Regions from separate parts of the Sporolactobacillus terrae genome, predicted to be linked through region 2. Evidence: riboswitches for the same ligand, from Rfam matches in the RefSeq annotation. Region 2 holds a riboswitch; the other holds the start of a gene.
What was found. Region 2 has a riboswitch for thiamine pyrophosphate ahead of K7399_RS05190 (ECF transporter S component). Riboswitches for the same ligand answer to the same signal wherever they lie in the genome.
Positions count from the first base shown of each region.

Region 1 (4,424 bases), 320 kb from region 2:
ATTTCCGCTAGGACTTCCGCTTCCGGTGTATTGGGCGTAATTAGGTCGGCAAGCGGCAGCAAGTTACGGATGATTGACTCAATCGCTTCGGGAGCGACCAAATGCGCGCCGCCTTTCGCTACCATAACCGGGTCGACAACCAAAGGGCACCACACAAATCGGCGAATCCCATCAGCCACGGTTTCAACCCGTTCCGCATCAACCAGCATACCGGTTTTCAAAGCGGAAACGGTGAAGTCATCGGCGATTGACCGCATTTGCGCCTCAATCGCTTCGATGGATAACGGATAGACGCCTTGAACTCCTTTTGTATTTTGAGCGGTCACCGCCACCACGACCGACATGCCAAACACATCCCGTTCCTCAAACGTCTTTAAGTCCGCTTGAATCCCGGCACCGCCGCCGCTGTCGGTTCCTGCAATGGTCAAAACTTGCGGTCTCATAAATCGGTCACATCCTCAACGGCGGCATAGCGTTGTATTTTTTCTTCATTCATTAAATATAATTCGTCCATCAAGTGTTGACGAAAAGAACCGGGCCCTGCGCATTTTTCACCAGCAAGCTGTCCGGCAAGCGCATAGATCGTCGAAGCAGCAACGGAGGCTTCGAGCGCATTTGACGTAACAGCAACATAGGCTGCCTGAATCACGCCATTCAGACAGCCGGAGCCGGTCATATATGGAAACAGCGGATGGCCGTTTTTCACACGGTAGGTTCGTCTTCCGTCAGTAATTGTATCGACAGCACCTGAAACAGCAACAACGGTGTTCCAGCTCAATGCCACGCGATTCGCCATGTCCGTGACATCCCCATTCCCATCGCCCGCATCCACTCCTTTTGCAGCCCACTTTTCACCGGCAAGCGCAGCAATCTCTCCGGCATTTCCTCGGATAATTGCAACCTTCACTTTCTCAAGCAGTTTCTGAACCGTTTGCAGTCGAAAATCCGTGGCACCTGCACCCACCGGATCAAGAACAACCGGTACACCTGCTTTATTTGCTGCCCGGCCGGACAATCGCATGCTTTCAATTGAATAGGGCGTTAGATTGCCAATATTAAGCTCAAGCGCCCCGCTTATTGCCGCTATTTCTGCCACCTCTTCGTGAGCTTCGGCCATGATTGGCGACGCACCAACTGCAAGTGCTCCATTTGCCGAATCGTTAATGGCGACACGGTTGGTAATAACGTGCAACAATGGTTTTTGCTTACGCACTTCATCCATCAATTCAATGAACCGTTGATTTTTGACCATAAGCGTTTTCTCCTTTTCCGTATGTCGGCCAGTCTTTAAGATTGGCAGCCATTTCCCAAAAGTGATATTCATAATCGCTGCTTTGCATGAAGATATGGATCATTTCGCGACGTTCTTCATCAGATGCTGATCTGCTTGTCTCATCCCACAGCGCACGCTCAATTTCCATATTTTTCTCGATCCCTTCACCGCTGTACTCGGTAATCCACTCGCGGTAAATCGGTTCTTTTGGTCGTGCATCTTTTAATTGCAAGCCAATTTCATAGTAGAGCCATGGGCACGGCATTAACGCAGCCAAACTATGCCCCAAACTTCCTTTACTCACAACATGGTAAAGATGGCTGATATAGCCATAAGCAACTGGAGCCGGACGAAAAGTCTTCCATTCCTGTTCACTGATTTCAAGCGTTTGGAATAGCTTTTGATGCAGCTGCAATTCTCCTTCAGCAAGTCCAAGACCAATTTTTAAAAGCGTAGCCACAACATCTGCGTCATCGCTTTGCGCGGCAGCCATACCATGCAGTTTAGCAAATTCGCGTACATAGTAAGCATCTTGCTTGATGTAGAAACGGAACTGTTCCAAAGGAAGGGTTCCATTCTTAATTCCCTGCACCAACGGATGTCTGAAACTCTGTTGCCACAGCGCATCGCATTGTTTCCGTGCCACCAGTGAAATACTCTCCATTTAATCACCCCTATTTCTTTTTTGACAAAATGAAAACCGCTTTCAGTTATGAAAGCGGTTGATCACTCAAGGTGAAAAGCTGGAATTTGATCAGCCACTTCCCTACGCCGGTATCACCCGGATCAGGTTCAAAGGGTCTTGACGGAGTCAATCTCAGCTTCTCGCTCCCCTAGTGGATCGTTTATTCATTTGTTTTCATTTTAACATAAGCGCTTACATCACTCAATAAGAAAAACCGGGCAAAATACGCCCGGTCCTTTTTTGTTTAGAGATAATCTTTAATTCTGTATTCCTGGCCGTGAACCCCTTTGTAGTATTCAGGATACATTTCTCCTCCACATTGTTCACATGAAAACCGAGGGGGAATGATCGAATCTCCACCATCCATAAGATCCATTTCTCGTACAATTTGTGTAGGGATTTCTTCTTTCTCATGACACGATAGGCAAAAAAACCGTACGGTTTTTTTGTTTGTTTTTTGCACGATTTTCTTTTTGACCGATTTGCGTCGTTTTTTGGTTGAGATAACGAATCTCCTCCTCTAGATACTCTCTTGCCGTTCTTCCTAGGGCTACTTTGATGACTAACCTGCCTTCTTCAAGGCAGACTTCTCCCTTGTATTCATAATAGTTACCGCATTTAGGACAAATATGAGGATCTTTATTGCCAGTTGCGATCGTCCGTTCTCTCCATGTACGTCTGCGCAGAACTTTATTTACCTTGATGACCCAGCGCTTTGTTACTTTTTGCCATGCCATTAATAACTTTTTGCTTAATTTTTTATTTTTTCTAGAATACATGCCATAATGCCGGATCGTTTTAAACTGCTCGTCAGGGATATGACGGATCAAACGTGCAATAAAGGCTTCAACTGAAAGCGTCAAACGCTTTTCCTGATTGTCTCTTTTGTCCTTGTACGTAAAGGTCACGTTGTGACCATCGTAGTCTTCGATGCGATTCAGTCCAATTGCTGGACGGCGGATATAGCGACCAATATAACGGAGTTGTTCTTTCACATGGCCTCGTTGTCTTGGGGCATGAACATAGAAACCTTCTCCATTTTGTAAATAAGCTTTCTGTAATAGAGGCTGAACGTTCTCCTTCTCTTTCGCAGTCAAATGTTTACGAATAAGTTTTAGCACCACCGTCTGCCACTGTTTCCGAAGCATCTTAAACGGAATGAAGTCATAGGACTTCCATTCTCCTTTGCGAGTGATTCCACCCATACTCACAAGCATGTGAACATGCGGATTAAAATTGAGCTGAGATCCAAATGTATGGAGACCAGCAATAATGCCGGGAGTCACTTTCGCTTTCTTCTGAAAAAAGTTTTTGATAAGCCTTGCGGCCTCGTCCATTAAAGGCTTTAGTAAGTGCCGGTGTAAAAGGAAAACATCACGTAAACCTTCATCAATTGTGAAAATGACATGTCTATGATTGACTTGTAGCACATCTTCCGCAAGCAGTCTGCTCCATTCTTCGCTCTCTCCAATAGAACACGTGGTACAAAAACGTCCTTTGCATCGAAAAGGTACTTTTCGAACATCATGACAACCTTCGCAAACCAGCAATTTAAATCCCTTTTTAAGGTTTCCACAATCCTTAAATTTCTCCACTTCTTTGATGACAATTGGGCGTATCTGTCCCTGATACTTTTTCCTAAAAGCTTCCCAATGTCTATGATGATCGAAGAAGATACGTTTAAGAATATTAGGTTTCATAAATAAAAGGTATCACAGTCATATTCACTGCGATACCCCCAAAATCATATACTTTCTTTACCTGTAAAAAAATCCCAAACCCGGAATCCTTACTCCTGATTTGAGGACTTGCGCAACCTTTTTACTTTTTTCGGCGTAATATCTTTCCCTGTTGGGTCGACAACCGTGATCTGAGCCAATTGTTTTTTAAAACGACTACGGAAGTTTTTCAAATACTTTTGGCGTAATTCCGCCTGACGCTTTTTTTCTTGTATTGTTAGCGAACGTTCCCGCGAAAGCCGCGCCAACCTGTTAATTTCATCAATTAATGAACGCATTTTAGTTTCTATCACTCCTGTTTCGTTCTCCTTGTTGCATTATCGCACAGGATTCCATCCGATTTCAATCATTGCTGGACGAATTTACTACAATTAGCAATTCCATTAATAATACGATTTTGGCTGAACATTGCTTTAAAAAGATCATTGATCATGATTTTTAGGTTTATTTATCAAAGCTTCCGCTCTCAACATCTTTGATAAAATCAGCCAGATGTTTGAAATAAACCGGTGCATTATCAATCATGTGGTGATGACCGCCTTCAGGCGTTGTTGTCAAGCGAGCATGCGGAATTGTTTCAGCCATGCGGTGCGCAGCAGCAAGCGGCATCGTTTCGTGTTCACCGAAGGTAATCAAGGTTGGAGCCTTGATGTCCTTAATCTGATCACGTACATCCCACTCTTTCAGCTTTCCGGTCACAACAAACTCATTATCTCCTTGGAATGCG
Region 1 is NZ_CP082837.1:1,457,313-1,461,736, forward strand. It holds gene thiD (bifunctional hydroxymethylpyrimidine kinase/phosphomethylpyrimidine kinase) at 1-443, opposite strand, end outside; gene thiM (hydroxyethylthiazole kinase) at 440-1,252, opposite strand; gene tenA (thiaminase II) at 1,227-1,937, opposite strand; TPP riboswitch at 2,020-2,118, opposite strand; gene K7399_RS06870 (IS91 family transposase) at 2,369-3,658, opposite strand; gene K7399_RS06875 (DUF896 domain-containing protein) at 3,748-3,990, opposite strand; gene K7399_RS06880 (proline-specific peptidase family protein) at 4,142-4,424, opposite strand, start outside.
Region 1: linked by a shared signal. The riboswitch ahead of tenA (thiaminase II) and the one ahead of K7399_RS05190 (ECF transporter S component) in region 2 are both predicted to bind thiamine pyrophosphate.

Region 2 (4,424 bases):
AATCGGTAACAAACTGATATTCAGGATTTTGAAAGACAAATTGCACATGATCGGCAGGATGTCCAAAAGACCAGACGCATTTGCCTTTTGATTTAAGAAGTCCCATAATGCCTTCAATCATCGTGCTTTTTCCTGCCCCGTTTTCACCAATGATTGCAATCCATTCCCCTTTGTGAATGTTTAAAGATTCAGCAAAAAATTTAACTTCCTTTTGCCTGAGTACGGCAAAATTATGAAGACTGAGTTGAACCTCGCCTTGAACGGATTGCTTTGAATCATTTTGCTGATGAATACGATAGTTCATCCAGCTTCCCGGATGCCAGACCCCATATTCATCAAGCTTTTTTTCGTAACGAGACAGCATTTCCTGCTTTGGACCATCGGCAAAAATGGCGCCTTGCTCGTTGAAAAGAACGACGCGATCAATGAAATCAAGCACGTGGTCAATTTTGTGTTCAACGATAATCAATGTACGGTCATTTCCAATTTGTTGCACGGTCTCCCACAGCTTGCGGGTTCCAGATGGATCAAGTAATGCCGTCGGTTCGTCCACGAACAGTACTTCCGGTTCAAGTGCGAGAATACTGGCAATGGCCAACCGCTGTTTCATCCCTCCTGAGAGCGTACGAATCAACCGATGATTATCGGTCAAATTCAGATCGACTAAGTTCAGATAGTGCTGAATCAGAGACGGCATCTGCTCTCGGGGTACACGTCGATTTTCCAAAACAAATGCAATCTCCTCATCAACATACGGCATGCAGAACTGAGTGTCAGGGTCTTGAAAAATATACCCCCAGTTTTCCGGTATCACGCAGCGTTCTGCGCGCATCGGTAATTGGATACTGTTTGGAATGAGACCAGAAAGAACTTGAAGCAGTGTGGACTTACCGCATCCTGATGGTCCTAAGAGCAATACTCGCTCACCTTTCTTATAATGAAAGGAAAGATCTTTAAATAACATCGATTTTTTCTTAGGGAATGCTAGACGCAGTTGATCAACGCCCCACTCTTCCCGCTTACTTAAGGACATCGTAATCTTCCTTAGTTACCGGGCGAAGCGATTGCGTGACACCGGTCTTCTCAAGTCCTTTCACCAAAGCATAGGGAAATAGCCCTGAAAGTAAAATGGAACCAATCAAGCGAAAAACGAGGTATAAGATAAGATTCCATCCGGCGAGTAAGGGCAGGTATGCATAGCCGGCATCAAGAATGATTGATGCAATTAATGCAGCGAATGCGGACAATGAAGCAACGCCGATCGAAAATTTCTTATAGCGCCATGCGGCAAAAATTGCTTCTGAAAATGCCCCTTGAAGCAAACCATAATAGAGGTTGATAATGCCCCCGCTGCCTGCAAAAAGCATTTCAGCAAGCGCTGCAGCAGTCTCTGCCAGGAATGCGACACCGGGTTTGCGAATTAGAAGTGCAGCAAAGGGTGCGGCGATAAACCAAATCCCATACAGAAGTGCATCCAGATGTATCCCCAGCGGCTGTACCAAATCATAGACCGGTCCCATTAAGCGAAAAACCAGTCCAAAAACAAGTGCAATCACGATCGTTACAAGAATGTCGGTTAAATTAAGCTTCAGATTACGGCTTTTTTCATGAGCCATATCTGTTCCCCCTTTAATTTTGACTGTTCCTCCGTTCATCCGGTCACCATGTTTGAAAAGTTTAAAAAACCGCTTTCATCGTAAGACGAAAGCGGTTTGAATAACGTTTGAGTTACCACTTTCCTACGCTGGTATTAACCAGATCAGGTCCAAGGGTCGGGACCATGCCCTCTCAGCAAACAGCACCCCTAGTGGACGAACCAATCATTTAGTTTTTCTAACAGATTAAACATACTATACCTTCACGAAATGTTCAAGATTAACCGCTTGAATGATCGTCAATAATCCAATCCAGCAATGCTTTCCCATGTATAGAATGCAGCGCTGCGAATCAAGCTAAACAAAAAAAGATCGGAGCTGTCTCAAAATGCCGCTAGGTCGTTCTTCTCACACACTGCTGGTCGCTGTTCTCCTGCTTTCCAGCCTTATTTGGCATCCTGTCCACATACACGCAGAATCAATGAATGAACTCATCAAAACTGTTCAACCGGAAAGCAGCCAGCGCATGATCCAACAATCGGACCTTATCGTATACACGCATCTGAATCAATCAATTAAAAGATGGAATACCGGAAAACGCTTGCCTTCCGGTGCGCGCTTTGTCAATGCAGAACAACTGCTACAGATTCATGAAGTGCTCAAAGGCAGCGTTCAAGCGCCGGTCAAACTGCTGACCACCGGGATCGATCCGCTTCCACAGCCGTCGGATCCTCTAAATAATCGATATACTGGACCGCTCGCCGACGGGGATTACCTTCTTTTCCTGAAATCATACAGCCAGACGCAGCATTATATCCTAAATGGAGGATTTGCCGCCGTCTATCCGGTTTATGCTGGAAAATTAATTGCACTCAATGAAGGGTTTAAAGCATTCAATGGCAAAACGATTGCTGAGATAAAACCAATGCTTCACTGAATCCTCCACCTACTTTGCATATTTTCATCGGACAAGCCATATAGTCTATCAAAGGCAGTCATTAGGGGGAAGCATTCATGGAAAAAACACATACCACACCATTATCCAAAAAAAATGAACCATTCAATGATTCGCTGCAGCAGCTCAGACAAAAAATTGAGCAGCTTTCTGCTGAAGAATGCTTTGAATGGGTCACAAAAATCATGTATTATGCAATTCTGTTTCTGGGAGTCCCTTATTTCATCTTTGTTCTGATCTCATTTATCCGGATGGCAGCTTGATTCACTTTAGATCCTGCTCCAACTGCTCTTGAATATTTTCCAAAACATAGTCAATCGATTTAATGGTTTCATAAAATCGCCGTCTGCGCGTGTCCTTCTGAAATGCCGTGACGCATATAATCGTTAAATTATCGCTCGTATCTTTAATTTGTATTGGAAAAACATACCTGGGTTTGCGTTTTCTGACCCAATGTTCCGCTAATGGATGCCATTCATCAACAACCTTTTGCATCGCATCGGCAAACGGCTTGACCTTGCCATAAAAATCGGTCTGATAAGCTTTATCCTGCGTTTGTTCCGCATACTGTTTATAGGCGGTTTGGTTGAGTTCCCTCAGCTTTACCGTCAGCTGATGCAGCCGGGACTTTGATTCAATAGGCACACTGATTCACTCCATAAACAAGTTGATTAAACTTAGTGTATCATGATCAAATCGTCAATTCACCAAGTCTGCTCATGAAGCGTCAACCCAAGCGTGCTTGTTACATCTTTCAGGCTGAACGGTTCTGATCCTTCGAAGCGTTTGTGTTCGGTTCGAATAAAATCGACTCTAGCTGGTTTGAATAGTATATTTCTGTTCCACGAGCCGCTTTTTCAAGCATCCGATCCACCTGATTCATTTTCCTTTTTGAATGGTCCATCTTTTTTTTGCACAGATCCAACTGTTGTTCAATTAACTCACTATTATTGCGCATAATTTTATGATCCAACTGCTCCAATTGCATGGTTAAATAATCCATCCGAAAATTCAGTTCACGAACCGACATGCCAAGACTTTTGACTGAGTGCATGTACGTCCCTTCTCTCTTAGTTAGATTAATTTAGAGGTTCCATAAAAGAGAGGGATCACCTGCACACTCGACAAAACTAGCAGCAATCTTTCAAAACTAGCCCTTTCTCGCAAGCAATCATGACCGATTGGACCGTTTTAAATAAAATTAACCCCTTCGAAGCGTACTTTGGTATACTGTTCTAAGAATAAAGCAGACGACATTGCTTTTGAATGAAAGGAAAGGAGCAGCCGCATCATGAGCGTCTTTTATCCCAATGGACAGCCCTACAAGGGAAAAAGTCAAGCGGTCCAATCTGGCCCCGCTTCGGAAATCGTCTATGGGCACCGCGGCATGTCTTTAGAAGAAGATTTGAACGTGACAAACCGTTATTACATTGAAACGGATCAGGCAGTGATTTACAAAAAGCCGACACCAATACAAATTGTCCATGTAGACTATCCGAAGCGAAGTGCTGCCAAAATTACGGAAGCTTATTTTCGTAGAGCATCTACTACCGACTACAACGGGATCTATCGAGGGAGATACATAGACTTTGAGGCAAAAGAAACAACGCACGAGAACTATATTCCCTTGAAGAATTTTCATCGCCATCAAGTCGAGCATATGAAACGAATCAAACGACACGGCGGTATTGGGTTTATCATTGTCAAATTCACAAAGCGTTCGGAGATTTTCCTGCTTGATGCGGATTATTTAGCGGCGGCTTGGGACGAATCTTTAAACGGCGGCCGCAAATCAATCCCGAAACGAATCTTTCAGGATCATGGTTCATTGATTCCGCAAAAGTATCTTCCGCGTGTCGATTATCTTCAAAATG
Region 2 is NZ_CP082837.1:1,140,123-1,144,546, forward strand. It holds gene K7399_RS05185 (ABC transporter ATP-binding protein) at 1-1,033, opposite strand, end outside; gene K7399_RS05190 (ECF transporter S component) at 1,020-1,616, opposite strand; TPP riboswitch at 1,720-1,816, opposite strand; gene K7399_RS05195 (hypothetical protein) at 1,984-2,532, shown strand; gene K7399_RS05200 (hypothetical protein) at 2,610-2,813, shown strand; gene K7399_RS05205 (YppE family protein) at 2,815-3,195, opposite strand; gene K7399_RS05210 (hypothetical protein) at 3,305-3,604, opposite strand; gene recU (Holliday junction resolvase RecU) at 3,842-4,424, shown strand, end outside.